Regions from separate parts of the Priestia sp. P1_B12_1 genome, predicted to be linked through region 1. Evidence: riboswitches for the same ligand, from Rfam matches in the RefSeq annotation. Region 1 holds a riboswitch; the other holds the start of a gene.

The links. A riboswitch is a leader RNA that binds a small molecule or an ion and turns the genes downstream of it on or off. The one in region 1 is predicted to bind FMN.
Region 2: linked by a shared signal. The riboswitch ahead of ribE (riboflavin synthase) and the one ahead of AC1D0Y_RS02970 (ECF transporter S component) in region 1 are both predicted to bind FMN.

What each region holds. Positions count from the first base shown of each region.
Region 1 covers NZ_JBFTZR010000001.1:568,439-585,239, forward strand. Annotated here, with positions in the region: gene AC1D0Y_RS02940 (hypothetical protein) at 1-53, opposite strand, end outside; gene AC1D0Y_RS02945 (DUF2663 family protein) at 108-560, opposite strand; gene AC1D0Y_RS02950 (CPBP family intramembrane glutamic endopeptidase) at 651-1,256, opposite strand; gene AC1D0Y_RS02955 (RecQ family ATP-dependent DNA helicase) at 1,256-2,773, opposite strand; gene AC1D0Y_RS02960 (YpbB family protein) at 2,797-3,846, opposite strand; gene AC1D0Y_RS02965 (ferredoxin) at 4,104-4,352, shown strand; gene AC1D0Y_RS02970 (ECF transporter S component) at 4,431-5,006, opposite strand; FMN riboswitch at 5,161-5,303, opposite strand; gene serA (phosphoglycerate dehydrogenase) at 5,603-7,177, shown strand; gene AC1D0Y_RS02980 (peptidoglycan DD-metalloendopeptidase family protein) at 7,211-7,900, opposite strand; gene AC1D0Y_RS02985 (ATP-binding protein) at 8,070-9,842, opposite strand; gene AC1D0Y_RS02990 (response regulator transcription factor) at 9,842-10,558, opposite strand; gene ccsB (c-type cytochrome biogenesis protein CcsB) at 10,908-12,086, opposite strand; gene resB (cytochrome c biogenesis protein ResB) at 12,098-13,720, opposite strand; gene resA (thiol-disulfide oxidoreductase ResA) at 13,733-14,254, opposite strand; gene AC1D0Y_RS03010 (pseudouridine synthase) at 14,453-15,178, opposite strand; gene AC1D0Y_RS03015 (spore maturation protein) at 15,265-15,798, opposite strand; gene AC1D0Y_RS03020 (nucleoside recognition domain-containing protein) at 15,795-16,394, opposite strand; gene AC1D0Y_RS03025 (D-alanyl-D-alanine carboxypeptidase family protein) at 16,387-16,801, opposite strand, start outside.
Region 2 covers NZ_JBFTZR010000002.1:689,744-706,544, reverse strand. Annotated here, with positions in the region: gene glcT (glucose PTS transporter transcription antiterminator GlcT) at 1-843, opposite strand, end outside; gene AC1D0Y_RS09020 (hypothetical protein) at 975-1,847, opposite strand; gene ribH (6,7-dimethyl-8-ribityllumazine synthase) at 2,290-2,760, opposite strand; gene AC1D0Y_RS09010 (bifunctional 3,4-dihydroxy-2-butanone-4-phosphate synthase/GTP cyclohydrolase II) at 2,852-4,045, opposite strand; gene ribE (riboflavin synthase) at 4,062-4,721, opposite strand; FMN riboswitch at 5,000-5,150, opposite strand; gene AC1D0Y_RS09000 (YkvI family membrane protein) at 5,258-6,292, opposite strand; SAM riboswitch class I at 6,637-6,743, shown strand; gene AC1D0Y_RS08995 (bifunctional homocysteine S-methyltransferase/methylenetetrahydrofolate reductase) at 6,851-8,689, shown strand; gene metH (methionine synthase) at 8,690-12,133, shown strand; gene AC1D0Y_RS08985 (HAD family hydrolase) at 12,512-13,309, shown strand; gene AC1D0Y_RS08980 (hypothetical protein) at 13,367-13,573, opposite strand; gene AC1D0Y_RS08975 (hypothetical protein) at 13,622-13,885, opposite strand; gene AC1D0Y_RS08970 (cbb3-type cytochrome c oxidase subunit I) at 14,090-14,464, opposite strand; gene AC1D0Y_RS08965 (NCS2 family permease) at 14,641-15,939, opposite strand; gene AC1D0Y_RS08960 (hypothetical protein) at 16,170-16,457, opposite strand.

The DNA.
Region 1 (16,801 bases):
CTGATATAATAACTGCATAACCACGCAGCCAGCAAGTTAAACCAATCCCTCACAAAAAAACCCCCTTCACTAAACTTCTATGTAAAAAGAGGCTTTTTCATGCGATTCTATTTGTTTTCATGATATAAATTAATTCCATAGGTTGACTGCATCCAGCGGAACGTTTCTTTTCGGTGCTCCCATGTTTCAGGCGTCGCCCATAGCTCTTTGCTTCTTTTAATAATCTCACAGCGCAAATCTTGGAAAGTCTTTTCTGCTTTCTCGCTTTTTTTCTGCAGCTGTACAGTATAAAAGTAAAGTGAGACGGTAAGCAATAGAAACATCAAATGTCCCATGTTGCCTAACAAAAATGAAAAAAATTCGCTAAACGTCGTAAAAAAATCGCCTTGAAATAGGAAAAAAAAGTAGCTAATAACAACCGTTACACTGGCTAAAAACAAAAGCTTCCATTTTTTCTCTTTAGCTTTCAGCTTATTGACTGTCTCTTTTCTTTTAATAACGCTCGCTAATATATATTGAAGTGTTTCATCGCTTTCAAAGTCTATCACTTTGTTTTCCATCATTCCACCCCCTCGTATGCTAGTACAACATATGAGGGAACATAAAAGATTATGTGGATAGCACTGAAAATAATGGCTGTTTCCTTAACTTTACTGAATTAGTTCTTCTGGCTGTGCAGATTCCCCTTTTGATTTTCGTATCTGCAGGCCCAATAAAAAATCAATGAGAAAATGAGCAAAAATCGTGACATACAAATTTTCAGTCCACCAAAAAAGCAACCCTATTAAAAAGCTTAAAAACACAACCGAAATAAAAAGAAACCACTTTTTTAAATATCGAATGTGAACGAGTGCAAATACAATACTCGCCCAAAAGAGGCCAAACTGAACTTGTATAACCCCTCGAAATAATATTTCTTCTGAACATGCAACGATTAGGCAAATAAGGATCAGATGAGGAACAGAACGATTAGCAAATAAACGTTCATTGATCCCTCCGTCATCGTATAAATGCTCAGGTACGCATTTCATTAGAAGTATATCTCCTCCTACTACCAAGAGAGCTGTTCCTCCCCCGTACAATAAAATAGAAGACCAATCCAGCTGAAAAAACTGCAAAAAGGAATTCCATGAATCGAATGTGAAAAAACCGATGCCTAAAGCAATGAAGCAGATGAGCAGCTGTGTTACATATAAATTTTTAACTAGCTCTGCATCTGTCATAGATGAAATAAGCTCTTGCTGTGATTTTGCCATTATATCTCTCCTTGACGAAGCAAACGAGCTAATTCTAATTCCCAGCCTTGAAATGTCCATTGCTCCTGCTCACCATTTGTTTCTTTATAGTTTTCTAAATCCAGGCCGCAGCAATCGCAACAGTTCTCAAGCTCTGATTTTCCCGTTTCATCGAAATAGCCAAGCAGCACGTGACGACGGCATTCTTTTGTCTCAATAAACCCCTTCATCGCACGATACTTGTCATGTTTGTTTCGAAGACGTTTATTTACAGCTGCAACAATCGTTTCATGCAGCGATTCAGGAATTTTCCAGGGTTCAACATGTTCATTTTTCACTACATTTTCTCTGTACAAATAATAACGAATAAATCGCCAATGTGTTTCTTGAACACCCACTGTATAAAGAAAGTGAGACTCTACTTGTTTTAAAGGAATGGCCTGATCATGGTTTCGTAAATACGACAAGCAGTATAAGATGCTATCTGAAGAAGGAAGCTCAATTTCAAGTAAAGAATGAGCAAAATCATCGTCTCCTTCAGCATAAAGCAAGATCGCAATACTGTTTCGCTGATCGCGTCCACTTCTTCCAATTTCCTGTACATATGCTTCTAGCTGCGTAGGTGTATGAAAATGAATAACAAACCGAACATTCGATTTGTTAACCCCCATTCCAAATGCACTTGTGCAGCAAATGATATCAAGCTGATTTTCTAAAAATTGCTGTTGAACAAGCATTCTTTCATTCGGTTCCATTCCTCCGTGGTAATACTGCACTCGCTGTATCCCATTTTCCTTTAGAAGCTGTGTTAATGCTTCTGTCCAAGATCGGCTGGAACAATAGATAATTCCCGGACCTTGCAGTTCACTAACGTACATCAGTAACTTCTCTTTTTTTTCTTCAATACTTGCAACAAAATCAACTTTCATCGCAATATTACTTCGATTCATGGAATAGATGTGCTCGTTGACAGCAGGAAGCGATAAGTAGCGCTTAATATCTTCCACTACTTCCCTAGTCGCAGTTCCCGTTAGTGCCAGACATAGCGGACTGCCAAGTTCCTTCCATATATCTCCTAGCTGTAGATAATCTAAACGAAAATCATGTCCCCACTGAGAAATACAGTGCGCCTCGTCCACAACGAAAAGGCCTACCTTTGCCTGCTTTAATGCTTCTACTACAAAACCATTTTGCAAAATTTCAGGAGATGCATAAATAAAACGATAAAAAGCTAAATTTTTTAGCGCTCGTTGTTTTTCTTCTTGTTGTAGGAAACTATTTAAGGCAATAACTCGCTTTTCTCCGCTTGCCTTTAGTTGTTGAACTTGATCTTCCATCAGTGAAATTAAAGGAGATACAATCAGCACCGGTCGGTTCAACAAATAAGCTGGGAGCTGATAGCACAATGATTTCCCTGTTCCTGTAGGAAGAACCGCTAACACATTATGACCTGTTAAAATATCTTGAATAATCTCTTTTTGTCCTAGTCGAAATTGGCTATAGCCGAATTGTTTCTGTAGAAGTTGTTCTATCTTCACATCAAACACCACTTTTTTTAGTATCAGGTAAAATGTTTTGCTAATACGAGACGAATCTGAAAATAGGTAACGTCGTCTTTTACTTCTTCTTTTATCACCTTTAATTTATTTGTCCGCAAACCTTCAAAGGCTGCGATAATTTTTTCCTGCTGCTTAGGCGATACGTATGCATCGATTGAAAAAGATGGAACAAATAGAGCTAATTCTGCAATATGATCTTCAATGGTACTTTCTTTTAAACGCCTTATATAAGCAATTTCTTCAAGCGTCTTGCCTTTTTGAAGCCAGCTATACGTTTTTAACGTCGAGCTTGTCAAAGGCAATTCTAAATATAGATCACGTAAAAAAGAAGAAAGTACATGAAAGCGTTCATTATTTTTACTCACTTTTTCAATGATATGGTGAATAACCCCTAACAGTTGAATATGAACATAATGCTCATCGAGTTCATATTGATATGCTAACTGATTTTTTGTAAAGCCTACTCTTTGGTATCCAGTCAGCTGCAAAACAAAAAGAGACGCGTCCCGTTCCGTACAACCTTTCAAGCACGTTCGGAGCTCTTCGAATAGCTCGGCGGCTAACTCTTGACGCGTTTGCTTTTGAGACATAATATACGTTTTGACCCATTGAATGACCTCAGGATTTTTGGAAATGGGTAAAAACCCTTTTTGAAAATACTGTAGGTTTGATAAGGTCTGAATGAACAAAGTGATTCTTGCTAAAAATAATTGAGTACTGCTTGCAAATTTCCATCCGTCTAAAGCTGGATGAAAGGGTCGAGCCGTCAGTTCATCTTCAAGGCGTGCTTGTCCTTTATCTGTCATCACATACTTTTGATTTTCAGTTTCTTCAATATACTGCTGTTCTTTTAAATATGCAACGCAGGTTTCAAAAGACCGTTTATCTAAGTAAACAAATGACTGAAAAAGAAACGAAATTCCAAAAATTTTTCCATCTTGAATCGTTTGAGCTGACTTTTTACCTGTTAATAAATGATAAATACCATAGGCGGTTCGCTCACCTTTTAACTGTTTTATACAAAATAAAATGCTAACTTGAATATAATTCAAAGGTGTCAACTTCCTTTCTCATTCATTGTACCAAAAGTGACCAATAGCATGTGAGATAAAGGCTTTTCAGCTCTTTCCTTTATGTATCAAAACGTTTGGGTAAGTGAAGAAACCTTGATTTGATAAGCATTCTCAGTGACTTTTCTATTGAAAAGTTTTATAAATCATTTTACAATGAATAAGGAGAAATTTCACTCTTGATTCGCGAAGAGATTATATAATGAGAAATTTTCGAACACTTTACAGGAGGTCTTGTTATGCCAAAATATACAATTGTTGATAAAGATACTTGCATCGCATGCGGCGCTTGCGGAGCAGCAGCACCAGACATTTATGATTATGATGATGAAGGTATTGCATTCGTAACATTAGATGATAACCAAGGTGTAGTAGAAATTCCAGAAGATCTAGAAGATGATATGATGGATGCAATGGAAGGCTGCCCTACGGATTCAATTCGCGTAGCGGATGAAAAATTCGAAGGCGATGCTAATAAATTCGAATAAGTGTGGAGCAAACCTGTAGTGTACATGCTGCAGGTTTTTTTATATATAAAAATCGCTCTCCCCGGGAGAGCGATTGAATTAAACAGCAATGCGACGCGTGATCCATTGCTTCATTTTTGAAAACAATAAGACAAAGATAACCCCTGTTGCTGCTCCTTTTATTAAGTTAAACGGCAAAATACCTGCAACGATATATTGACGTGCTTGTTCACTAGACATTTCTGGCGATTGTAAGAAGATTGTATACGCTGGTAAGAAGACATAATAATTTAAGACAGCCATGAGTACCGTCATTACCACCGTACCCGTAACCAAACCTATCGTTACGCCTTTAGCCGTTTTAAATCGGTTGAACATGTATGATACAGGAAGAACGAACAGTAAACCAGCCACAAAGTTCGCCGCTTGACCAACTGGAACCCCTGTAGCACTTCCTTGAATTAAATAATTCAATAAATTTTTTATTCCTTCTACTATAACAGCAGCCATCGGTCCAAATACAAGTGCTGCTACGAGTGCAGGAATTTCGCTAAAATCAATTGTTAAAAACGGAGGTAATCCAGGAATTGGAAAATTAATCATCATTAAAATATAAGCAATACTACTTAACATTCCTAGTACAACCAGCTTTTGAGTTTTCTTACTTTGTTGCATCTTGCCTCTCTCCTTCTTTGTGATCCACTCTTCAAAGAAGAAAGGTTCAACTTTATATCCCCACGCAAAAACCTCCCAACAAATGATTCGTTGAGAGGAGACATGGCAGGCATATTTAATAAACGTTCATCACATTAGGTTTTGAACGCTGAACCTCCACCTTCTCCCATCCAGACTGTACTGTCGGCTTTGGAATTTCACCAAATCTGCTCGTATGTATTACATATAAGCTCGCGGGCTCAAAACAATTTGTTTTTTACCGCCGGTCGGGAATTTCACCCTGCCCCGAAGATAGACCAATATTTAATTATGAATTTATTATATGTTATCTCGAATTAAAAGTAAATAAAGAAGTTCTTTAATTCCTATTAAATTGATGTATTTTATAAACTTCATTACTGTTTTTATATGAAAAATAAGGAAATAAGTGCATAACCAACAGCATTATGACATATTTATAGTTTCAATTTTACGTTTATAATAGTGTATTTGATAACTAATCGTAAAGTTTGAAAAATATAATTGACAGAATTTTTTTAACATGGTAAATTATCAAATATTTGATGATAGTAAAATCCAAGGGAGATGTTCACGTCATGTATAATGTATTAGTAGCTGATTCAATTAGCAATGAAGGTCTTGCTCCACTGCTTGAAGCTCCTCATGTGAATCTTACGCGAAAAAAAGTTGAAGAAGTTGAGAATGATTTGCATACGTACGATGCGCTTTTAGTACGGAGTGCTACGACGGTTACAGAGGATTTGCTGGCAAAAATGCCGAATTTAAAAATTGTTGCCCGGGCTGGAGTAGGTGTCGATAATATTGATATTGAAGCCTCAACCAAACGAGGGGTTGTCGTTATTAATGCGCCGAACGGAAATACCATTTCAACGGCGGAACATACATTTGCTATGATGGCTAGCTTGTTTCGGCATATTCCCCAAGGTAATGCTTCAGTTAAAGCGCGCGAATGGAACCGCTCAGCATTTGTTGGAACAGAGCTTAATCGCAAACACCTGGGCATTATAGGATTTGGACGAATTGGCTCAGAGCTTGCCAAACGCGCAAAAGCCTTCAATATGAGCGTTCACGTTTACGATCCTTTTTTAACATCTTCCCGAGCTGAAAAGCTAGGCGTAGAACTATTATCCCTGGATGAATTACTAGCAGCAGCGGATGTTATTACCGTGCACACTCCGCTTACGAGAGAAACAAAGGGATTGCTCAATCATGACACGTTAGCCAAAACAAAGAAGGGCGTGTTTTTATTAAACTGCGCACGCGGCGGGATCATTGATGAAAAAGCCTTAGTTCATTATTTAGAAATTGGCCATGTTCAAGGTGCAGCTATTGACGTATTTGAAGTTGAGCCGCCGATTGATAACCCTTTGTTACATTTTGATCAAGTTATTACAACTCCCCATTTAGGAGCTTCTACAAAAGAAGCCCAGCTTAACGTTGCTGAAGATGTGGCACATGACGTTTTGCGTTTTCTAGAAGGTAATCCTGTAAGCTCATCCATTAATTTACCGACGCTTTCTAAAGAAGTTTTTGAAAAAATTCAGCCGTTTACGAGCCTTACTAAACAAATGGGAGCTATTTTATCTCAATGCATGCGAGAACCTGTTCAGCATATCTCTATCTCCTACGGAGGTACAGTGACGGATTTAGAAACCACTTATATTACACGGAGCTTATTATCAGGCTTTTTAACTCATCGTATCGACTCACCTGTTAACGAAGTCAATGCTTCTATGATTGCCAAAGAACGAGGAATTACATTTGGTGAAAAAACATCGGAAGATACGCAAGGATATTCGAATATGATTGACGTTACCGTAACAGGCGAACAGCGTACATTTACCATTACGGGTACCTATATAGCCGGCTATGGACCTCGAATTGTTAATATTGATTCGTTTGATATTGATTTTTATCCGGAAGGACATCTTCTTTATATCCGTCACAGTGATCAGCCCGGAGTTATTGGAAATGTAGGGAAAGTACTTGGAGATTTACGTATTAACATTGCTACCATGCAAGTGGGCCGTAAGCAAAAAGGCGGAGAAGCCATTATGATGCTTACGTTTGATAAACTTTTAGATGATTCTGTCATTGCTTCGTTAAAACAAACAAGCGAAATTGTGACCATACAGCGTATTGAATTGTGACATTGAGAAAAAAGAGCCTGAGCGGCTCTTTTTTTATGGACTTATTTTTAATACTTGTCCTGCATTTAACATCGTATTTTCTAAATGATTCCACTTCCTTAGCTGATCCATATCTACTTCATATTTGACTGCGAGCTCAGATAATGTATCTCCTTGATGGATAAGAATACAGTTATCAGAAGTCTGATGTAACTGCTGAAAAACCGTGGCAGCTAAATCGCTTTTTACGTATACCGATAGTTTTTGATTGTCCAATTTGGCAAGTGGGTTTACTGCATTGGTTTTATCCGGATTCCAACTTCCTTGATGAACTTCAAAATGCAAATGTGCACCTGAAGATCGCCCTGTATTGCCAACTCGTCCAATGTTTTGACCTGCGGCTACACGATTTCCTTCTGTAACAAAACGTTCCTCTAGATGAGCATAGACCGTTTCGTATCCATTTGTTTGTTTGATAAAAACAACCTGTCCGTATGTATTTGAATAATAAGAGCGGCTCACCACTCCTTTTGCAACAGCATACACCTGTGTACCAACAGGTGCTGCTATATCAATTCCAAAGTGTTTGGCGTGACGTGAACCAAATATATCAGTTAAGACTCCTTCAACCGGCCACTCCCACTGCTTCTCTTCTGCTTTTACCATTTGCCCGCCCAAAAATAAAAGACCTATACACAATCCCATTACTAATACAACCAATATTCTTCTTAACACGTCAATCATGAAGAAAGAACCTCCTATGTAGATCATTGCACACAAAACATACTATATGCCAATTCCTTCTCTTTTAGACTTGTTTATAGAAAAAATAAAGAGATGTGATTCAGTGGAGAATCACATCTCTTTGTTATTCTTATTATTTCAGCCGAACAAACTGTTATTTAGCATGTTTTTACTTTGGCAATTTGATAAAGAAAGTTGTTCCTTCATTTAATTCACTTTCAACCGCAATGATCCCTTGATGTGCCTCCACGATATTTTTGGCGATTGCAAGCCCAAGACCAGTTCCTGACTTCCCTCTCGTTCTGGCTTTATCCGCTTTATAAAATCGTTCAAATACAAATGGAAGATCTTCTTTCGGAATGCCTGCTCCTGTATCTTGAACAGAAAGATGGATTTCGGATTGACTTTTATCAAGATGCAGCTTTACTTCTCCGTAGTCATCCGTATGACGAATAGCATTATCAATTAAGTTTGTCAGCACTTGTTCCATACGGTCTGAATCAATCATCGCTTCAAATTCATCTTCTATTTTTCCATTAAGAGACAGTTTAATATGTTTTTCCTTAGCTAACCCTTGAAACTTACGCAAAACACGTTCTGTAAATTCAACCATTGCTACAGATTCTAAGTGAAGCTGCACATGTCCCGCTTCCATTCGCGCCAAATCTAAAAGTTCATTTACAAGCCGGCCCATACGGAGTGATTCATCATAAATCACCTGTGCAATTTCTTTCTTTTCTTCATCCGTACTTGCAATGTCGTCAATAATAGCTTCACTATAACCTTGAAGCATAGAAATAGGTGTACGCAATTCATGAGACACGTTTGCAATAAAATCTTTTCTCGATTTATCAAGTTTACGCTCTTCAGACATATCCCGTAGTACGGCTACAGCACCGCGAATTTTCGTTTGATTATAGAGCGGTGACATTAAAATGACCCACGTTTTCCCTTGAATTTTCAATTCTGCACTTCGCTCCGTTTCAGTCTCTACTACCGTTTGAAACAAATGGACAACGTTTGCTGGAAGCTCAGGCACCTGCTGATTGTTGACATCCTGCTCGTAATACCAAGTCTGAAGAAAATGCTCCGCTGGGGGATTGGTAATTAAAATCGATCCGTCTCTACTAAACGTAATAACACCGTCTGCCATACTGCTTAAAATACTTGAAAGCTGCTCTTTTTCCTGATTAAGCGCATTGAGGTTAAACTTTAACTGCCTGCCCATTTGATTAAAAGCAATCGCTAACTCTCCAATTTCATCGTGAGTTAAAATAGGTACTTTTGTATCAAAGTTGCCTTTTGTTACTTCAAATGCCGCCTGCCTCATTTTTCTAAGAGGCGCTGTAATTCGAGTGGATAAGAAAAAAGCAAAGATAGTAGTTAAAATAATAGCAATACCTGCAGCCAATAAAATGAACTTAGTCGTATATTGAGCGGGTTCTTCAATTTCAGAAAGAGATTGATACAAATAAACGCCGCCTGTCGGTTTGTTATCTTTCATTAAAGGTACACCGACAACAAACATTAAAGGTTCATCACTCGTGTCTTTCTTTGTGGTCATGTACATTTTTTCCCGTATTACTTTACCTTTTTCAACCACTTGATTTAGCTGATCGTTTTGTTTAACAATGGCCGAAATAGCTTTCTTATTTTCTTTATCAGGATGTGTGGAATGCCAATAAAAATCTTTGTCTTGAACAATAACTACACTTGCTTGGTCTGCAAGTTCACGAGCAATGGATAGTCCTAGTTTTTCATCGTCCGTTTCCTGCACAATGGTAGAGATTTTAGCAGCCGTTTTAGTTAAACGGTTTTCTGCATCTACAACATGATAATTTTCAAAAAACTGAAGCAATAAAATAGTCAAAATAAATAAAACAAGCGTGACGAGCAATAGGATAGTAAACCATAGTTTACCAACTACACTTCTCCAAAACATCAGTTATTTTCAACCTCAAATTTATACCCTACTCCCCATACGGTTACAATCATTTTCGCCGCTTGTGACGATACACGATTTAACTTTTCACGCAAACGCTTGACGTGCGTATCTACCGTACGAAGATCTCCAAAGAAATCATAATGCCATACTTCACGCAGCAGCTGCTCTCTGTCATATACTTTATCTGGCGTTTTTGCAAGGTAGCATAATAATTCATATTCTTTTGGAGTTAAGTTAACTTCTTTTCCGTCTGCTGTAACGCGATGTGCATCATTATCAATCGTTAAGTGATCAAAGACAATAAGATTTTTCACGCTCGTTTCTGGCTGAATAAACGTTGCTTGAGAAGAACGTCGAAGCAGTGCTTTTACGCGAAGAACCACTTCTCTTGGGCTAAATGGCTTAACGATATAATCATCTGTACCTACTTCAAATCCTTGGACTCTGTTTACTTCTTCCCCTTTAGCTGTAAGCATGATAATAGGAGTTGCTTTTTTCTCCCGAATTTGTTTACAAACCTCAATACCATCTATGCCGGGCATCATTAAATCTAATACAATCAAATCATAATCTATGTGTAACGCTTTTTCGATTGCTTCATGCCCATCGGCTGCTTCTTCAATGATGTATCCTTCTTTTTCTAAGTACATTTTTAACAATCGTCTAATGCGATCTTCATCGTCTACTAGCAGTAATCTTTGTTCGTTTTGCATGTATTTTCAACCTCCTAGTCTTAGTGTACAAAAAAAAACCGGCGAGTTCTACTTATGATACCCAAACAATGTGACAATTCGTGAACACCTTTACGAAAAACAGCTTTTTTTACCAAAAAGAGGCTGAGACGCAACGAAATCCATGCAATCTACAGCTGAATAAATAAAATAAAGAAGCTAGTAGGGATCGCTTGTTTCAAGGCTATAAGCACCTACATACACGAACCTTGCGTTCACCATCTCAATGAAAAAATCCGAACGAATGAGATTCTCCATCAAGAATCTCATTCGTTCGGATCTTCCTTCAACTAAAATATCTTCATTTCAGCCTCTATTCTATTATTAAAGGTTACGCATATGAATGTAAACCTGCAATAATTAGGTTCACAGCCACTAAGTTGAACATAATGATGGCAAACCCGCCAACTGCCAGCCAAGCTGATTTTTCACCGTGCCACCCTTTCGACAGCCGAAGATGAAGAAAAGCGGCGTAAAATAAAAAGGTGATCAGCGCCCACACCTCTTTAGGGTCCCACCCCCAAAAGCGCGTCCAGGCCATCTGAGCCCAAATCATAGCAAAAATAAGTGCTCCTAGTGTAAAAATAGGAAATCCAATCGCCACTGCTCTGTAGCTTACTTCATCAAGCAAGTCGCTGTTTACCTGCTTCACAAGCGGCTGCAGCGCGGCTCCAATTCGCTTCCGTAAAATAAGACGAATCAGCCAATATAATACAAAGCCACCGCCTAACGACCAAATAACCGTATTTAATTTTTTAGCATTGATAATAGCGGGCATATCAATAAGTGGCTGTATATCGTTCCCATCTGTCCACTCACTTTGATGCGGTCCCACTAGCGGAACCATATGATATACGACTTGCTCTTGTTCTCCACTTTTATTAACCCAATTAAATGATGACTCGTAGTGAGCCGCATTAAAAGCCAGCGTCACCGCTACAAACCCGAGCGTACTAATAAGCGTATACAGGATGAATTCCAGCCAAAATGCTTTTTTATTTCGCTTGGATTGGTCAATCGTTTTGATTAAATAAATCAATCCTGCAACAAAGCTAATGGAAAGCACGGCTTCACCGGTAGCTGCGGTTGTAACGTGGATATGCAGCCAATTCGTTTGGAGAGCCGGTATCAGCGGCGTAATTTCAGTTGGAAACATGCTTGCATAGGCAATGATTAAAAGAGCCACCGGCAATGCAAAAAGTCCAAGCATGCTAAGACGATAAATAAAGTAAATAACAATAAATGCGCCAACAAGCATCATGCCAAAAAACGTCGTAAATTCAAATAAATTACTAACAGGAGCGTGGCCTGATGCAATCCACCTTGTAATAAAGTAGCCAATCTGTGCAATAAATCCGATGATGGTAACCGCAATTCCAAACGTTGCCCACTTTGTTTTCTTTTGAGCTGCTCGCTTATCTCGAATAGCTCCTCCGAAAAAAAAGGTTGCAACTAAATAAGCAATAAACGCCACATACAGTAAATTACTACTTATACTCGCGTAATCCATGCTTTTTCCTCCTATTTTGTTTCTTTATCATTTTGGTCCTTCAGCTGTGTAAGAGATGTTGATTCTAATAAACCATTTAGTTCTTTTTTAAGCCCATACCAGTTTTTATTTGTATGTGCGGCCAACCATATCTCATTATTGACTTTTTGAATCCACATGCGGCGATGATTCCAATACATCCCTTGAATTACACCAATCATAAAGATGGCTCCGCCAATTCCTAAAAACCAAAGCGTATAGTCTCTGCGAACGGTTAACCCTGTTACATTTTTCGTTTCCACACCAGCAAAGGTCATTTTATAATCGTTATTTCCTAGCGGCTCCAAGTTCTCTCTAATTCCAACAAAAGCAACTTCCCCTTTTTTATGCTGAGGCGTAATCATTTTAAATACAAAAGCAGGATTGTTAGGCACTCTGGTCTTTGTATTTGGATTTCCTTCATCATCAAAGAAAAAGTCTGGAAAGTAGCTCATGAGCTTGACTTTATATCCGTTTTTTAAATCATATGTTTCTTTTGGATTATGTAAATCTACTGTAAGTGAACCAACGTTTCTATTTGCATTTTTATCTGTTAAATGGAAAGACATAGAGCTAAATTCATTTAACTTAAAATCCACTTGGTACATGGCATATCCTTCAAACTTAAGCGGCTGATTCACACGAATCTCTGAATCTTTTATTTTCTTTAACTTTGGATCTGCTCCCGGTATAAGCTTTCCTTCGCGCTTATACAAACTAACATCCGCTTCATATTTTTTGGCTACTTTATTATTCCCTGCACGATCGATTGCTTCTTGAAACACGGCGCTTTCGCTATCTTTATCATACGTTTCAACAGTAAAACGATGGTTTTTCAAAAAATACTCTCCGTTCGTCCCAGGAATAACTTTTGTTTCACCTTCACGGATCCAAAGAACTTCATCTATATACATACCTGGTACAAATCTAAGCATAGCACCTAGTAAAAAGATAATGAGACCGATATGATTAACGTATGGACCCCATCTTGAGAAGCGTCCTTTTTCAGCCAGCAGATTGCCGTTTTCTTCACGAATAGAGTATCTTCTTTTTTTGAGCATGCTTTTTACATGTTCATAATCTTGATCCGTCCACGATGATGAAATGCTATATAAACGCTGTCTTTTTAAGAAGTTTGGATGTTTTGTTACACTCTGCTTTTTTAGAGCTCGGTACAAAGGCACTACTCGATCTAAACTGCAAATGACTAACGACATTCCTAAAGCAGCAATTAAAAGCAAGTACCACCATGATTCATATAAATGATGAAAACCTAACTTATAATAAAGCTCTCCTGTCCATCCATATTCCTTTTGATAATACTCATCGGCTGTCACATTAGGTGGTATGTAAGCTTCTTGAGGATAAATGGTTCCGACTGCAGACGCAACAAGCGTCACAATAATGATCCAAATGCCTACCTTTACAGAAGAGAAAAAATTCCATACTTTATCGATAACTGTTTTATTGTACGTTTGCGATCGCCTTGCGCTTCCTTCATAACGCATATCTACTAATTTATCAGTTGTTTCTTCTGCAATTGGTTTACCACAGGCTTCACACAAAATCGTACCATGCGGGTTAACGTGTCCACACTCACATTTCACGTGTTTCATTGTCAACACTCCCTATGGTTTAATTTCTTCCATGTATTCTTTTATTTTAGATTCTTCCAACCCGCCAATAAAGCTGTCTACAATCTTTCCGTTTTTATCAATTAAAAATGTAGTCGGAAGAGGATCTATTCCGTACGCACCCAAAACTTGTGAATCTTTATCCATCAAAATTGGAAACGATAGCCCGTATTGTTTAGCAAACTGCTCTACCGCTATATTCGTTTCTGCAACGTTAACAGCTAAAATTTCAACGCCTTGCTTTTTATATGCTGCATACTGCTTTTCCATAGCCGGCATCTCTTGTTTACAGGGCTTGCACCACGTTCCCCAAAAATTCAAAAAAACTCCTTTACCTTTGTAATCTGATAGCTGATGAGTTTCTCCATTAACATCTCTTAATATAAAGTCAGGTGCCTTATCTCCTACTGATACCTTTTGTTTATCAGCAAAAAATTGAGCATAAAGGGTATATCCAACCGCGCACAGCAAAACTGCTAATATCACTGTTCGAATAATCAAGCGCTTTTTTTTCATGGCACGAACTCCTTTTAACCGCTTTCAATACGCTTTTTTTCTACCATTATATCATTTTTTTGGTAGTGGCTTTCCGATAATATTTCGACGTTTCTGTGAAGTCTTCCTCTCATTCTACAAGTTCGACATTTTTTCAAAAAACCTTGCTTGTTTTTCTAATTCACGACATTTTTCATAAAAAAAACAGGTAAGTGAAAATTACTTACCTGTTTGAGACATTGAATATAATTGTTTGACTTCATGCGCTGTAAGCTCACGAGCTTCTCCTGCATTTAATCCGCGTAAATCTAAAGGTCCGTAGCGCTCACGTTTTAATTTTAAGACAGAATGTCCGATTGCATCGAACATACGACGTACTTGACGATTTTTCCCTTCGTGAATCGTCAATTCCACAATTGCCGTCTGCTTGCTTTTATCAATAGAAAGAACTTTCGCACGAGCTGGTGCTGTTTTTCCGTCCTCAAGCATCACACCGCGCTGCAGCTGTCTGATGCTTTCACGACTTGGGATTCCTTTAATTTTAGCTACATACACTTTATCCACTTCAAATTTCGGGTGCATTAGCTGATTAGCAAATTCACCATCATTTGTTAAAAGAAGTAGACCCGACGTATCATAGTCCAGACGTCCAATCGGGTAAATTCTTTCTTCTACATGCGGAAAGAAGTCAACGACTGTTTTTCTTCCTTTGTCGTCGTTAGCAGCTGAAATCACGCCTCTTGGTTTGTATAGCATAAAATAAACGGGCGCTTCGCTTTCTACCGGCACTTCGTCTACTTCAATTTTATCGTTAGGACCTACTTTCGTGCCCAATTCTCTTACAACTTTTCCATTTACTTTCACTCGGCCTTGGCCGATTAATTCTTCAGCTTTACGTCTTGATGCTACACCTGCGTGAGCAATCACTTTTTGTAATCGTTCCATTAACACTTCACCTCTTGTAACATCTTACTTGTTTACGAAGTAATACACAAGTCTATTTGCCACTCAGAGGTAGAATTTTCGATTTCTTACCGGCCAAACACAAGGATTACAATGACAACTGAGGCAATAATTCCTACCAAATCTGCCAGTAAACCAACCTTCAGCGCATCTCCCATTTTTTTAATGCCAACCGCTCCGAAATAAACCGTTAAAATATAAAATGTGGTATCTGTACTTCCCTGCATGGTCGATGCCAAACGACCGATAAAAGAATCAGGTCCGTATGTAGAAATTAAATCCGTCGTGATACCAAGAGCAGCCGTTCCAGATATCGGTTTGATAAGAGCTAAAGGTACAATTTCAGCCGGAACGCCGACTGCTTGCAGCATAGGTTTTAAAACAGATAAGAAAAAATCAAGGGCTCCTGAAGCTCGAAAAATAGAGATGCTCACTAACATGCCGACTAAGTAAGGAATGATGGAAAAAGCAATTTGTAATCCGTCTTTCCCTCCCTCTACAAACTTTTCATACGTAGGAATTTTTTTATAGGTCCCATAAAGTAAAATGCATCCTACAATAAGAGGAATAAACATCAATGATACTTGATTAAGCATCGTCATTTTCGTTTTCCTCCTTTTCGTGTACGTCGATAATAAAAGAAGCGATCAATGATGATAGCTCCTATCGTAGCTACAACAGTTGCTAAAAGCGTGGTACCGACAATTTCAGTAGGATTAGCCGAGTTATACGTAATCCGAATGGCAATAACTGTGGTTGGTATAAGTGTTAAACTGGTGGTGTTAAGTGCTAAAAGTGTGATCATAGAACGGCTTGCTTCGTCTCTATCGCCGTTTAGCTTTTTAAGCTGCTCCATCGCTTTAATGCCAAGAGGAGTTGCCGCATTCCCGAGTCCAAACATATTCGCCATCATATTGGACAATATGTACCCTAGGGCCGGATGATCTTTTGGAACATCAGGAAAAAGTCTTGTAATGATGGGTCGAAACAGTTTCGCTAACTTGTCGAGAAGCCCTGCACTTTGAGCAATATTCATCATCCCTAACCAAAAGACCAGCACGCTGATTAACCCAATGCTGATGGTCACTGCTTCGCCTGCTCCTTGAAAAATTGCTTTGTTTACATCACCAATTTTTCCATTTATAATCGCAAAAACAATTCCGATAATGGTCAGCAGCATCCAAATAACATTAACCATCTGTTTTGGCTCCAGACTGAATAAACATTAATCGCTTCACTTTATCAAAAAAACCTTTTTGCTGCTCGGACTGCTTTTCGAAATAAATTGGAACACTGTCAATCGTCTCTCCACTTCTATAAATATCGAGCTTTCCTACCACATTTGGAACTTCCCCTGTTTCTTTCCACTGCTTTTTAGGCTGAATTAACGTTGTTTTTACTTCTATAGAGCTTTGTTCTTTCTTTGTGAGCGGATAGACGACATTTCGTTTAATATACAGCTGATCTTTATAAAAAGAATCCTTTATATCTGCCAACTCGCCTTTTGCAGCTAAACTGGTCATATCATATTTATCAAATGCATTTTCATACATGGAAATATGATCGTTCCAATCATCTGGGGCATTAATCGTTACGGCGATTAAA
Region 2 (16,801 bases), on a different contig from region 1:
ATCCGTTTTTGTTATAAGTCGCTGCAGATGCATCGTTAAGTAAACGGCTTCTGCTTCATACACAGGTAAATGTAACGCTTGCTGCATTACTTTTATCACTTTCCAAGACACATTGTAACACAGGGGATATTCTTCTTTCAATAGCAAAGCAATTTTTTTTGGCTCTTCTATTTTTTCTCCTGTTTTTACTCGATCAATCGCAAAATGCAAATGACGAATCAATCTCATATAGTGCACAGATTCTTTGTCTACCCGCAGATGAAGCGATTCTTCAATCACATTAATAATCGTTTGAATAAGCTGCGAGTCTTGATTCACTTCCAGGAGGTTTTTTTCAGTCAGCGCACTGTGGATATGAAGCGCAATAAAACCAATCTCTCCTACTGGAAGCTGCACGCCTATTTTGCGACTAATAATTTCTACCACTTCAGATGCGATCGTATATTCCTCTGGATATAAAGCTTTTGTTTCAAGTAAAAATGGATTTTTAAGCCCCATTCCCTGCTGAAAACGTTTTATCGCAAACGCGATATGATCCGTTAATGAAATGTGTATGTGCTCATTCAAAGGAATGTTAACACGCTTTTGAATGTGCGTTACAATATCATTCATCATTTCAATCACGTCTTCATCCACTTGCGTTAAAAGCTGCTTGTATTGTTCTTGCTCTTCTTCACTCTTTAACAAAAACATTTTCTCCACGGCTTTTGCATCGATTTCATCGCCTTTTTTCTTATTAAACCCTATTCCTTTCCCAATTAGCACAACTTCATCATAGGTAAGGTGTTTAGCAATTAATACATTATTATTAAGTACCTTTTCTACAAAAAAGGACTCTTTCACGAATCCTTCACTCCCCTGTTTCGGCTTTCTATTATTTGCTTTCCTATCTTACAAATAATACGCATAACCGTCAATTCATTTTTCTTTGTTTCAAATATTATTGAACTAAACTATTTGAGTTACGTATTATCTTAGTAGTTCTTCGCTGGAAACGCAACGTCTTTTTTGCTTGTCCCATAACAATTTTTCATAATAAAGTTTTGAAGCATAACGCTCAGAATGAATGCACCCGCTTGTAGAAGCGTAAAAAGAACAAGTGAAGTGGTAATAGATACCAGCAAAACCCCATAGTGAATCAGTAAAATATCTACTATACGCAGCCCCGCTATAATCATTGCAGCTCCAACAAAAAATTCTTTGGCTACACTCCAAACGAGGAGAACCGTAACAACACAAACGTAAATCATCGTTGCATTTACGGAATCATGAGTAGCCGACGCAAACCATCCTGTATAAAACCAATTATTATGAAAATATGCTAACAGCATAAACATAATAGTAGAAGTAATGGCGAGCATCCCGAGAAAAAATGTAGCGTAATGCACAAATGTCATATACCGTTCTGTTAGCCATACATACCAAATCTTTGAAATGCTAAAGCCTATAGTCATTAAAGCGCCTGTATAGACTGTTTTCCACCAGTGATGTGTATAAATATCCCAGTGTAAAAATAATTCTTCAATCCCCATAAACATAGCTGAAATAATTAAAATATAGCGAAATTTCAATTGATAAGCAGCTACCACCATAGCCATGATTGGAAAAGCAAACGCTTGAGAAGTTAAGGACCCGAACAAATTATCAAAATATTCATTGGTCATAAAATCGGGATCGTAATCGTAACTTTCAAACAACACAAATACAACATATTCTAGTATATAAGCCATTCCAATGATAAAAAAAAGCAAAACGACTAGCTTTTTATCTTTTTTACGTATGAATACTGTAAGCAAAACGGCTGTGCTGATAATAATCAATGCAAAAAAAGCAGTATAATGAGGCATAGACGTCTCCCTTTTACGACCTAATTATTACTTAGAGTAAGACGTTTTAGCCAAATTATACATAGCTAGCTTCTATTTAAGAGAGCTTGAGACATAACTACATCAATCCAATCTAAAGACGAACAAACGGGATACATAAGATAGTATGGATCGCTTTTTACACTGCAGTTGATTTCCGAGCAAGACTTCGCTTTCCACAGGCGGCCGCGAAGCCTCCTCGCCTCCTCCGCTTCTGCAGGGTCACACTTCTTCCGCTTTTCCCGCAGAAGTCTTCGCCTGACCCTTTAATCTACAGCTAGAAGCCACTACATACACGAAACCTGCGTTCACCCTACCAATGAAAAAATCCGAACGATTCATCGTTCGGATCTTTCTTTAACTAACATGCTTTTGTTTCAGCCTCTTTTAACTCTTCAGCTTATAAAAACTGAAATCGTATCTATTATCCTTCAATCATTTTTGAAAGGTTAGCCATTTCGATAGCTGATGCTGCAGCTTCCCATCCTTTATTTCCTGCTTTTGTTCCTGCACGTTCAATTGCTTGCTCAATTGTTTCAGTCGTTAATACACCAAAGATAATTGGCACGCCTGTTTGTAAGCTTTGAGATGCAACGCCTTTTGCTACTTCATTACATACAAAATCAAAGTGTGGAGTAGCTCCTCGAATAACGGTTCCTAGCGTAATCACTGCATCATATTTTTTAGATTCAGCTAATTTTTTGGCGATTAATGGGATTTCATAAGCGCCCGGCACCCAAGCCACGTCTACGTCTTCATCAGCTACGCCGTGACGTTTGAGCGCATCTTCTGCTCCACTAAGTAAACGGCCTGTAATAAATTCATTAAAACGCCCTACCACGATTCCAATTTTTAATCCTGTGCCTACTAAATTTCCTTCATATAAATGATTCATCTTTTGTTCCTCCTGCTAGTATTAATATATAGTTATTTACATTTCTTTTCATGAATTAGCTTCACTTGTTATAACGAAAAAAAGTGTAAAATTATAAATGTAATAAATGACCTAATTTTTTAGCTTTTGTATCTAAGTATTTTTTATTGGCATCCACTGCCGGCATTTGAAGAGGCACTCGCTCGACCACTTCAAGGTCGTAGCCTTTTAGCCCGGTAATTTTACGAGGGTTATTCGTTAAAAGCTTCATTTGTTTGACTCCAAGGTCTTTTAAGATTTGAGCACCGATTCCATACTCTCGTAAATCTGCAGCAAACCCGAGTTTTTCATTCGCTTCTACCGTATCGTATCCTTCTTCCTGCAGCTTATATGCTCTTAGCTTATTTAATAAGCCAATCCCTCTGCCCTCTTGACGCATATACAGCAGAATGCCGCGTCCTTCTTCTTCAATTTGCGTAAGAGCTGCGTGAAGCTGAGGACCGCAGTCGCAGCGTTCAGAACCAAACACATCTCCAGTCAAACACTCAGAGTGAACGCGAACGAGAACGGGGCTATTATGATCAATATCACCTTTGATAAGAGCCACATGTTCTTTATTATCAAGTTTATTTGTATATCCTACAGCTTTAAACTCACCAAATGCCGTAGGTAAGCTCACTTCTACTTCACGGCTAATAAGCTGGTCATGTTTGCGGCGGTAGGCAATCAAATCTTTTATTGTAATCATTTTTAAATCAAATTGCTCCGCAATTTTTGTTAAATCCGGCACGCGTGCCATTGTTCCATCTTCATTCATAATTTCACAAATAACACCCGCAGGCTTTCCTCCTGCTAATACTGCTAAATCAACAGCAGCCTCTGTATGACCTGCACGCTGGAGAACGCCCCCGTCTTTTGCAATCAATGGGAAAATATGTCCTGGGCGTTGAAAATCACTTGGTACCGTCGCTTCATTCACAAGAGCCATAACGGTAGCAGAGCGTTCGTATGCACTGATACCTGTTGTACTTGAAATATGATCAATACTTACTGTAAATGCTGTTCCATGTACATCCGTATTGTTCGCTACCATCGGGTGAAGATTCAATTTATGTGCAATTTCTTCATTAACAGGTGTACAAATTAATCCTCTTCCATGAGTAGCCATAAAGTTAATAACCTCAGGCGTCGTTTTTTCGGCTAATGCAATAAAATCTCCTTCGTTTTCTCGATCTTCATCATCGCATACAATAACCACTTTTCCCTTTTTTAACTCTTCAATGGCTTCTTCTACTTTATGAAACATCTCTTTCACCTCACTGTTAATTTGTAAAACCATGCTGCTGCAATAAATCCTTCATGTTACCTGAACGATTCGAGGCGCCAGGAGTTGACTTATTTGTCATCATCTGATGCATATATTTAGCTAACATATCGCATTCAATATTCACTTTGTCTCCTCGCTGTTTGTCTCCTACGACTGTGTGAAGCACCGTATGGGGAATAAGAGAAATAGTAAATGATTGGTTGCTGACATCAAAAATAGTAAGACTTGTTCCGTCTACGGAAACAGATCCTTTTAACATCATAAATTCACGAAGTTCAGGATCGACTTGAATTTCATAATAAAAGGCATTTCCTTTGCGTGTTTTGCTTACAATGGTTCCAATTCCATCAACGTGTCCGCTAACGAAATGCCCTCCAAACCGGCCATTTGCAGCCATCGCCCGCTCTAAGTTAACACGTGATCCAACGGTTAGAAGCTGAAGGGTGCTTGCTTTAATCGTCTCCGGCATGACATCGACCGTAAATTCATTTTGAGAGTAAGCCGTTACGGTTAAACACACGCCGTTAACTGAAATACTGTCCCCTAAGTTCACATCTTCTAACACGGTCTTCGCATCAATCGTAAGAACAATTGCTTCTGTGGCCTTTTGAATACGTTTTATTTTTCCAATTTCTTCAATGATACCCGTGAACATTTTCTTCACCTGCCTTGGCGCTATTCCAACTTCTTATACCGTTTTGAAATAGCAGCTGCTTTTTTTTCATATTTATCTTTCCCCCAACCACTGAAAATAAAAAAGCCCCTTGAACAAATGTCCAAAGGGTCGGCTGAGCTGAATCAGTTTTATCTATGCAAAATTCCGCTAATTGTATACGAAATAAACAGTTATATTTTGTGTATAAAAACAAGGGTAGCTTTAAAAAAGGCGAGCGTGTCCCTTATTAATTCAACACAAAAAAACAACTGTGCTTCCTGATCCTTCTCCCATCCAGACTTTTACTGTCGGCTCTAGATTTTAACTAGATCCACCGCTAACATACATCGTATGAAAACGGGTCACGGGCTTAAAAGCATACGCTTTATCACCGCCGGTTGGGACTTACACCCGACCCCGAAGGATAATATATTCGACTGCTAGAGTCTTATTTGTTTTACATTATAGCAAAGTAAAATCGACTTGTCACATCATTTAACTTCGTTTTTTCACATCTATTCTTTAAAATCCAGCTTTTAGCTTATTTTTTCTTTTTTAATACATAGCATCCATACAAAAGCTAGTCCAATATAGCCAAATATCGGATACAAAAACTCAAGAAGCTGGGCATATCCGAATTGCCCAATAATAAAGCAAGCCAAGATAATAAATGCAAAAGCTTGTTTGTCATTCAGGGGAAGAAATGACTGAATCTGCTTAGCGATTCCAAATACATTTCCAATCAATGTAGTAAAAATCTCGCCTAACACAACTACCGTAAATAAAACATTCACCCACGCTGAGATATTTTTAACAACGGCACTCATCGGAATATCAAGTTGAAATGAATAAGGCAAATTGGAAAGGGCAAGATGAGTAGAAACAAGCATAAACGTAAGTACACATCCTCCTATTACGGCCCCTTTTTTAATCACGCTCCTATCTTTTACGGAGCTTCCTAATGGAACTAAAACAGCCTGAGCCAAAGCTAGATTTAGGGAAATATATAAAAAGGGACTAACCGCCCACTTCCACTGCGTGACGAGCGTTAAATCCGGCTTCGTTTGAATCAGTGAGAAATAGCTGATATTTGGCACAAAGATGATAAAAGCAAATGAAAGCATCATCGGCACAACAAGAGAATTAACCATTAAAATACCGTTAATTCCTTTGGCGATAAATATATAAGTTAAAACAATTGTAAAAATCATCCCAACAGGAGGCCATAGCCCGAACTGTTCTTTTCCTATTGCTCCCGTACTCGCTAGCATGACTGAAGTTACTCCAAATAAAATGACAATCATTACACCGTTTACCGCTTTTCCAAGCACATCACCAAATAAATATGTATTAAGCTGCTGATAAGAAGAAGCCCCAATTGCGTGCGAAAGCAGCATCATTTTCGAACCTAGCCAAATAAAAAACAAGCCGCTGACCAAAATCCCGACCATTCCAAGTTCCCCGTACTGTGTAAAAAATTGAACTATTTCCTTGCCTGTTGCAAAACCGGCTCCTACAACAGTGCCTACATACGTAGCAGCAACCTGCAGCGTGAGTTTCCACCTTTTCATGCCCATCACCCTTCTACCCTTCATAGTTCACTATATGTAGAAACGGTAAAAAAAAGACGAGCCTTTTTACGTGTAAATCTACGCATATCCCAGCGCTTGTGCCTTTTCGTTTATTTTTTCTTTTTCATTTTCTTTTTGTATTTTTCACAAAAAACTCCTTAACCCCTAACATAACAGTCATTTTCAAACAAAATATACGGATATTTTCCCTTTAGCTTTTAAATTTTCCTCAATATTTGCTGGAAATTCACAATTTACTGTTGTATAATTTCTAAAAATCAGATAAATTATTAAATAAGTATTCTTTCTATTTAAAAAAATATGTTTCAATTATATACAATTGATTCTTATCATGAGAGGTGGAGGGACTGGCCCTTTGAAACCTCAGCAACCAGTCGTTAGAGACATGGTGCTAAATCCAGCAAGCAATTTATTGCTTGGAAGATAAGAAGGCGAAAAAAGTCTTCTTCTTAAGAAGACTTTTTCTATTTTATCGGCATATTGCATAAAACGAATCAATCGTGAAATAGAAGCGGAACAATTTAAGGAGGTTTTGACATGGGGTTACTTGAAGATTTAAAGTCTAAAATTTTAATTGGGGATGGTGCCACTGGTACCCTCCTTTACTCACACGGTATTGACAGCTGTTTTGAAGAACTAAACATCACCAAACCAGAAGAGGTTTCTCGTATTCACAGAGCCTATGTAGAAGCTGGTGCAAACGTTATTCAAACAAATACGTACGCTGCTAATTATCAAAAACTTGCCCGTTATGGATTAGAAGATTCAGTCAAAGACATCAATGTTGCTGGTGTAAAATTAGCGAAACAAGCTGCAAAAGATCAGGCTTACGTGGTTGGTACACTCGGCGGAATTCGTTCTTTCCAAAAAAACGCTATTAGTTTAGAAGAAGTTAAGCGAAGCATTCGTGAACAAATGTTTTGGCTTTTAAATGAAGGCGTGGATGGCCTTTTGTTTGAAACATACTATGATTTCGAAGAATTAAAAACCGTTCTTACACTGGCAAGAAAAGAAACGGATAAGCCTATTATTACCCACGTTTCCCTGCATGATATTGGCGTACTGCAAGATGGGCGTCCTTTAGCAGATGCATTAAAAGAATTAGAAGACTTAGGAGCAGATGTTGTCGGGCTAAACTGCCGTTTAGGTCCTTATCATATGATTCAGTCTCTTGAAGAAGTACCGCTTCCTGATCGTGCTTTCTTATCTGCTTACCCTAATGCCAGCCTTCCGGCGTATGTGGAAGGAAAGCTGGAGTATGAAACGAATGAAGACTACTTTGTAGAAAGCGCACGTTTATTCCGCGAACAAGGGGTTCGCTTAATTGGAGGATGCTGCGGTACAACACCAGCTCACGTACGCGCAATGTCATCTGCCTTAAAAGACCTGCCTCCGATTACAAGCAAAGTCGTTAAAATGAGACCAGCCGTTACGGTTCAAGAGCGTGAGCAGCAGGATAAACCTCATATGCATGAAATTGTGAAGAAGCGCCGCTCGGTTATCGTCGAGCTAGATCCGCCTAAACAGCTGGGTCCGACGAAATTTTTAGAAGGTGCAAAAGCACTCGATAAAGTCGGCGTAGATGCTATTACATTAGCTGATAATTCTCTTGCCTCACCTCGCATCAGCAACTTGGCAATGGCAACACTGATGCAGCAAGAAACAAAAGCACGACCGCTTATTCATATTACCTGTCGCGATCGAAATTTAATTGGACTTCAATCTCATTTAATGGGACTTCATACGCTAGGAATGAATCAAGTGCTTGCAATTACCGGTGATCCGTCAAAAGTTGGCGATTTCCCTGGCGCCACTTCTGTCTACGATTTATCTTCATTTGACTTGATTAGTTTAATCGCTCAGTTTAATGAAGGACTATCTTATTCCGGCAAACCGCTTGGTCAAAAAACCAATTTTTCCATCGCGGCTGCCTTTAACCCAAACGTGCGTCACTTAGACCGAGCCGTTCAGCGTTTGGAAAAGAAAATCGATTGCGGGGCTCACTATTTCATTACTCAGCCTCTCTATTCAACTAAGCAAATTGAAGAGGTATATGAAGCAACCAAACATTTAACAACACCGGTATACATCGGGATCATGCCGTTAACAAGCGCGAGAAACGCTCGATTTATTCACCATGAAGTACCTGGAATTAAATTATCAGAAGATATTCTAGAACGCATGGACACAACGGGAAATGACCGGATTCGCGGTGAAGTCGAAGGCCTTGCCATTGCAAAAAACTTAATTGATACAGCATATGAGCTATTTGACGGTATTTACTTAATTACGCCGTTTATGCGCTATGAAATGACTGAAATTCTAACACGCTATATTCATGACAAGCAACTTGTTACATCAGAAAGGAAGATATAAATGAGCTCACTTATCGAACAACAACTAAAGAAGCGAATACTCGTCATCGATGGAGCAATGGGAACGATGATTCAAGATGCTGATTTAACCGCTGAAGATTTCGGCGGCGAAGAATATGAAGGCTGCAACGAATATTTGACTCGAACAGCGCCTCATGTCATTCAACGCATTCATGAAGAGTACTTTGCAGCAGGTGCTGACATCATTGAAACCAATACGTTTGGCTCAACATCTACCGTACTTGATGAATACGATTTAGGTCACTTGGCGTATGAATTGAATATCGAAGCTGTGAAGCTTGCTTGTGCAGCCCGCGATAAATATTCAACTCCCGAATGGCCTAGGTTCGTAGCTGGAGCTATCGGTCCTACCACTAAAACTCTCTCTGTTACCGGAGGTATTACATTCCCTGAGTTAGTAGAATCGTACGAAGAGCAAGCTCGAGGTTTGTTAGACGGCGGCGTTGACTTGCTTTTAGTCGAAACCTGTCAAGACATGCTGAACGTAAAAGCCGCATTTCTAGGCATTACAGCGGCGTTTGAAAAACTCAAAACCGAAGTTCCTATTATGATTTCAGGAACAATTGAGCCGATGGGAACAACTCTCGCTGGTCAAGATATCGAATCTTTTTACTTATCACTGGAACACATGAAGCCTCTTTCAGTCGGACTTAACTGCGCAACAGGCCCTGAATTTATGACGGATCATATTCGCTCTCTTTCAGACCTAGCCACTTCAGCAGTTAGCTGTTATCCAAACGCTGGACTTCCGGATGAAGAAGGCAATTATCATGAATCTCCTGAGCTGCTTGCTCAAAAAATTAAAGGGTTTGCTGATAAAGGCTGGCTGAACTTTGTAGGCGGATGCTGCGGTACAACACCTGCTCATATTAAAGCACTGGCTGAAGCGGTAAAAGAGGTTGCTCCTCGTTCGCTTGATCGCTCCGAGCATAACCATGCTGTAACCGGTATTGAACCACTTGTATATGATGATTCTATGCGCCCTCTTTTTGTGGGAGAACGTACGAATGTAATCGGTTCTCGCAAGTTCAAGCGTCTGATTGCGGAAGGAAAAATTGAAGAAGCATCTGAAATTGCGCGTGCTCAAGTTAAAAATGGTGCTCACGTTATTGATATTTGCTTAGCAGATCCGGACCGTGAAGAAATGGAAGACATGGAGGAGTTTATTCAAGAAGTTGTAAAAAAAGTGAAGGTTCCTCTTGTAATCGATTCAACCGACGAGAAAGTTATTGAAAAAGCTTTAACGTACTCGCAAGGTAAGGTCATTATTAACTCCATTAACTTAGAAGATGGTGAAGAGCGTTTTGATGCAATCTTACCGCTAGTAAAAAAATTCGGTGCAGCTCTGGTTGTCGGTACAATCGATGAAACAGGCATGGCCGTTACTGCAGAACGAAAAGTAGAGATTGCAAAACGCTCACATGATTTACTTGTTGAAAAACATGGCTTTAATCCAAAAGATATTATTTTTGACCCTCTTGTGTTTCCTGTAGGGACTGGTGATGAACAATATATTGGTTCTGCTGAAGAAACAGTTAAAGGAATTAAAATGATTAAAGAAGCCCTGCCTGATTGCCTGACCATTCTTGGCGTAAGTAACGTGTCATTCGGTCTTCCTCCAGTCGGACGTGAAGTACTAAATGCGGTTTACCTTTATCACTGTACGCAGGCTGGACTGGATTATGCCATTGTTAATACAGAAAAATTAGAACGCTATGCTTCTATTCCAGAAGCTGAAATTGAGCTTGCTAATGCGTTATTATTTAACACAACTGATGAAACGTTAAGCACGTTTACCGACTTTTATCGTGATAAAAAGAAAGAAGCAAAAGTAGAAATTTCTACGCTAACACTCGAAGAACGATTGGCAATGTATATTGTTGAAGGGACAAAAGAAGGATTGCTTCCTGATTTAGAACAAGCTTTAGCTCAATATGATGATCCGTTAGATATTATTAACGGACCGCTTATGAAGGGGATGGCGGAAGTTGGACGTTTGTTTAATGACAACCAGCTGATTGTAGCAGAAGTGCTTCAAAGTGCGGAAGTTATGAAAGCATCCGTTGCCTTTTTAGAACCTCATATGGAAGCAACTGAAAATGATTCTGGAAAAGGCAAAGTGATTCTTGCAACGGTTAAAGGCGACGTGCACGATATCGGTAAAAACTTAGTAGACATCATTTTAAGCAACAACGGTTTTAAAGTAATTGATTTAGGGATTAAAGTAACGCCACAGCAGCTGATTGAAGCAGTAAAAGAAGAAAAGCCAGACATCATTGGCCTGTCAGGTCTTCTAGTAAAGTCAGCTCAGCAAATGGTTTTAACTGCCCAAGATTTAACACAATCAAGCATTGATGTTCCAATTATGGTAGGAGGCGCTGCCCTTTCCCGTAAATTTACTGACTTTAAAATTGCCCCGGAATATGAAGGTGCGGTCCTCTACGCCAAAGATGCGATGGACGGATTAGCGTTAGCAAATAAGCTGCAGAACAAAGAAGAAGTTATTCAGCTTTTAGCAGATTTAAAAACGCGGCAAGAAAAGAAAGTAACAGTTCGAGAACGCCAGCCTCAAACCGCTCAAGCAGCTACCGCTGTTTTAGAAAGATCCGCCATTTCAACGGACGCTCCTGTTTTTGTACCGGCTGATTTAAAGCGGCACGTTGTCAAACACTACGATTTGGCACAGGTTCTTCCGTATATTAACTGGCAGATGCTTTTAGGCCATCACTTAGGACTAAAAGGAAAAGTGAATAAGCTGCTTGCTGAAAAAGACGAGCGTGCTGTTCAATTAAAAGAAACCGTTGATGACCTGCTCGAACTGGCACTAAAAGAAAACTTAATTAAGCCAGCGGTTATTTATCAGTTCTTCCCTGCTCAAGCAGACGGAAATGATTTAATTATTTATGATCCTGCTGATGAGAAAACAGAAATTGAACGCTTTACCTTCCCTCGGCAAGCAAAAGGACAGTTCCTGTGCTTATCTGATTTTGCAAAGCCTAAAGAAAAAGAGATGGACTATGTATGTTTCTTCTCTGTAACAGCAGGAACAGGCATTCGCGAACGCGCGGCGAAATTCAAAGAAAACGGCGAGTTTTTAAAGAGTCACGTATTCCAAGCTCTTGCGCTTGAACTAGCTGAAGGATTAGCAGAACGTGTTCATCAGCAAATTCGTGACCGCTGGGGATTCCCTGATTCGCCTGACTTTACAATGGCGGAGCGTTTTTCAGCCAAATACCAAGGTCAGCGTTTTTCATTTGGATATCCTGCATGTCCAGACCTTGAAGACCAAGCAAAACTGTTTAAATTACTTAAACCTGAAGACATCGGCATTCAGTTAACAGACGGTTTCATGATGGAACCAGAAGCTTCTGTTACAGCCCTTGTTTTTGCACATCCTGAAGCGAAATATTTTAACGTATTGTAAAATATGGCCGCGGTCTTTTAGACCGCGGCTGTTTTTTTACAGTGAACAAACCTGAAAAAAAGGCTGCGACAAATGAATTGTAGCTGAAGAAAGATCCGAACGGTAAATCCAGATTCTTAATTGAGAATCAACTGCGTTCGGATTTTTTTCATTGTGATCGTGAACTGGATTTCATGTAGCTGTTTCTAGCTGTTTGAAGGGTAAAGCGAAGACTCCTGCGGAAAAAATTGATGTAGTTATGTCTTAATCTCTTTGAATTCACCGCCGGTTTGAGCTTTTTTTATGAGTTTCTTGGGAAACACTGATAGAATAAGGAATGTAATAAATTTGTAACGCTCTTATCACAGCAAATTTTTTAGGGAAAGGAATTTTCAAGAAATGATTAAGTTATTTGTAAGCGATTTAGATGGCACTCTTTTACACGAAGAAAAATACGTAGAACAGCATAATGCAGACGCACTTAGTGAACTTCAGCGCCAAGGAGTAGAGGTTTGTCTTGCTTCGGGACGAATGGATGCGGAAATTTTAAAGATTTCTACTGATATTAATAATACATTTCATCGCATAAGCCAAAACGGAGGATTTGTGTGGACTAAAGAAAATCAAGAACTTCATGGAAAAGTGTTTGAAGATGATTTAGCGGCTCAACTTTATAAAAAAACGATAGATCCTAACCGTATTACACTTGTCTGTTCAAACGACACGAATTATGTAGAGCAGCGAAATGAAATTATTGAAGCGATTGAAACTCACATGTTTTTCCCTATCGAAGAACAAATTAAAATGACGGATTCATTTGGTCACGCTCTTTCTCCATCTAAAATCACGGTTCTTGGAGATCATGATGAAATGGTAGCTCTGCAAAAAGAAGTGAACGAAGAGTTTGGTGATTATATTGATACATATATTTCTGCCAAGCAGTGTTTGGATATTATGCCTAAACATATCAGCAAAGGAAATGCCATTGAAATTTTATTAAATCATCTTCAGCTAAAACCAGAGGAAATTGCATGTGTGGGGGATTCATTTAATGATATTCCTATGTTTCAATTAACGCCGAACAGTTTCGCTATGGCTACAGCTCCTGAAGCTGTTCAGCGCCATGCCTCTGCTGTTGTGTCATCTGTTAGTGAAGCAGCGGGTATTGTTTTAGAAAAAAATAAGCAAACCATCTAAAAAAAGCGGTCAACGTTTAAATTGACCGCTTTTATCTATTTAATAAGAAAACGGTAGTTATTTTTTCCGTAAAGAACGAAAAAATTCACCTAAGCTTTTTTGCTTTCCATCTGCATGCTCTCCGTGATTAACCAAGCTGCTGATTCTTTCTCGTCGAACAACAACCATAATAAGAGTGGCAAAAAAGATAATGGAAACGGCAATGACAACCAGTGCAAGAACGGATGCTACAATAGCTTCAGAAGTCGTTAGTGACGATAGCATCTGCCTCGTACACCTCCATTTCGTTTGTGGCGAAAAGGAGCCTAGCAATTAGAAATGCAAATAATCTTTTTTCTCAGCTTGATGCATGTTATTATACACCATTTTCATTTTAGAAGCTGTAGCTTTTAAAGACGTAGAAGAATCCACATCTTCGGCTAACATAATATTTACTAAGTCAACCACAGAACGAGACAACAACTCTACATTATTTTGCAACTCTAATTCGTCATAAGTTGTACGGTCTTGAAGACGAAGTCGAATAATTTCATTTGCTAGCTCCCTAACACGCACTAATTGTTGATGTTCTCCCATAGTATCTCCGCCGCAAGAAACTTATAATCAGCCCTTTTATTGGCTTTTATAAGAGCTAGAAATCCCTGCAGCTTACCCCTCCTTATAAAGATGCCTAGCACACCTTTATGTAAATCACTCTTTCACCTTGTTTACATGTATATTCGCTATAGCTGGTTCTTTTTCCTTTTGAAATTAGCAGCCGGCGTCACCGACCTTCTTCGTTTATCGTTCAGATTTCAAATTTTTAAGGATGTGATATACGAAAATTAAAACGCCAATAGCCGTAAGTGTTGCTCCTGCTGCCACTACGGGGGTAAAAGCTTGGTTTTCTAGTACGATCATGAAAAATAAACCAATCATCATGACCGGTAATCCTATATTATGCAACCATACGTGCAGTTTGGCTAATTTACTTTCGCTAAACGCAGGAAATAAATAATAAATAAGTCCCGCTAACGTAAGCGATGTCCATCCTAATAAATTGATGTGCACGTGAACAGGTGTCAAAGCGTAGCTGTGAACAATTGACATATAATACCCCAATATGATGCCAATTCCAAAATAAACGGCTGATATTTTAATTAATTTAATTCCCATCATTTTCTCCCCCCCTTATATTCCCCTCCGACTTCTGTACTACTTTACGCAGGAAACGTCATTTTAGAAGCGGCAGATTAGCCAAAGGACACGAAATACGGAGTATGATATCTAAAAAGAGGATTCTTTACCGCAAACACAAAAAACAGCTGAGAAAAAATACTCAGCTGTCTATTTTAAGCAATATAATGCAGCACAAAATTCAAGAAAAACAACAGCGCGCTTACATACATAAACATCGATACTTCACGCATTTTACCAAGGAATAATTTAAGCAGTGGATACGCAATGAACCCAAATGCAATTCCATCAGCAATGCTGTACGTAAGAGGAATAAGCGCAATAATTAAAAATGCAGGGAAACCTTCTGTTAAGTCCTGTAAATTGATGTTTTTGATATTTTGAATCATCAATGCTCCAATAACAATGAGAATAGGTGCAATAGCACTATCTGGAACCAGCTTGATAAATGGAATAAACAGAAGTGAACTTAAAAATAAAACTCCTGTAATCAGCGATGTTAAACCCGTTCGCCCTCCTGCTGCAATACCAGATGCTCCTTCTACAGAAGACACCGTTGGACTTGTTCCAAACACGCCGCTTAGCAAAGCTGAGGCGGCTGTTGCTTGAAAGGCCCGCGGAAATTTGCCATCTTGATTCATCATACCTAGCTGACCATGCAGCAAACCGATATTTTCAAAAATCAATACCATTGTTAATGAAAAGACAGCTGCCCAAAACGCAACGTCTCCAATAGCTCCAAAAGACAATGTGCCAAAGCTGCTAAAGAAGTCGTTCACGCTCCCAGCGGACTGTCCTTTTTCTGCACCGCTTCTTACACCAAGTAAGAAGGCAAGGACTGATCCGGCAATCATGCTTAACAAAAAGTTACCTTTCACATTTCGGATAAATAGTACGATTGTGATAATTAACGTCAACAGCGTACTGATCACAAACGGATCTGACAAGTCTCCAAGTGCTACAAAAGTGTTTTCGCTTGGAACTACAAGCTTCCCTTTTTGCAAACCGATAAATGTTAAAAATAAGCCAACACCGACTGTTATCGCTTCTTTTAGCGAATGCGGAATCGAAGAGACAATTTTGGCAGACAGTCGTGAAAAAGCTAATGCTATAAAAAGAAAGCCGGATATCACTACTGCTAATAACCCTTCTTGCCAAGATAACCCCATTGATTGAACCATCGTATACGTAAACAATGCATTAATCCCCATACCTGGCACCAGAATAAGAGGCGCATTTGCCCAAAAAGCCATAATAACACAGCCTACAAAAGCCGAAGCTACTGTTGCGAATATTCCTGCTTCCAGCGGAATACCGGCATCAGACAAAATGGTTGAATTAACAGCAATAATATACACGATGGAAAGAAATGAAATGACCCCAGCTAAACTTTCTTTTCCAACAGTTGTTTGGTGGTCGTTTAAACGAAACAACTTTTCAAATAATGCGTTCAATCTAATTTCCTTCTTTTCATCTATCCCTCGCCCACCCAGTGGCCAAAAATGCCACCGAAGTTATTATAGCAAAATCAACAATTGTTGCAAGGAAAACTTGTCTCCTTTAGCTTAAGCGTTCATTCCTTATTTAAAACTGTTATCATTTTCTAAACGTAACGTCTTGCATTCATTCTATATACACCTTGGACTGGACATAATAAAAGAGCGCTTTATCAGCGCTCATTGTTTTAATAATAATAAGGATAATATGGTGGGTACGGCGGATAATATGGTGCTGGATAACCGTAATAACCTGGACCTCCTAATGCACTTCCAAGAACTAATCCTCCAAGAAATGGAGCTCCAAAGCCCCAACCCCACGGGCGACCAAAGCCAAAGCCGAACCCCGGACGGCCGAAGCCAAAACCAGGACGACCGAAACCAAAACCCGGGCGACCGAAACCGAATCCTGGACGACCAAAGCCTCCAAAACCACCGAATGGTCTTCTTATGTCATTAATATCAAATTCTTGCATGATACATGCCTCCTCAAATTATATTTCATTCTCTTTATTACATATGTTATTCACCTACCTCTTGCATAGGCGATCGCCTCTTTTTTTGTGATTTCTTAAAAAATATTCCTTTTCTACCACCTCGTTAGGATTAAACAAGCGTAGAGACATATATTTTTTAAGGCTTTGAAACATACTACATGTAACTTATGTAAAATAAGAGAGATGAAACGAGGAATGGACCTTTGTAATTTCCAGCACCTGCTGCAATAAGGAATAAACATAATATGAACGCATAAAAAGAACGCTCAACAAAAATGTTGACCGTTCTTCTTACGAAAATACATAGCGATTTTTTATTAATT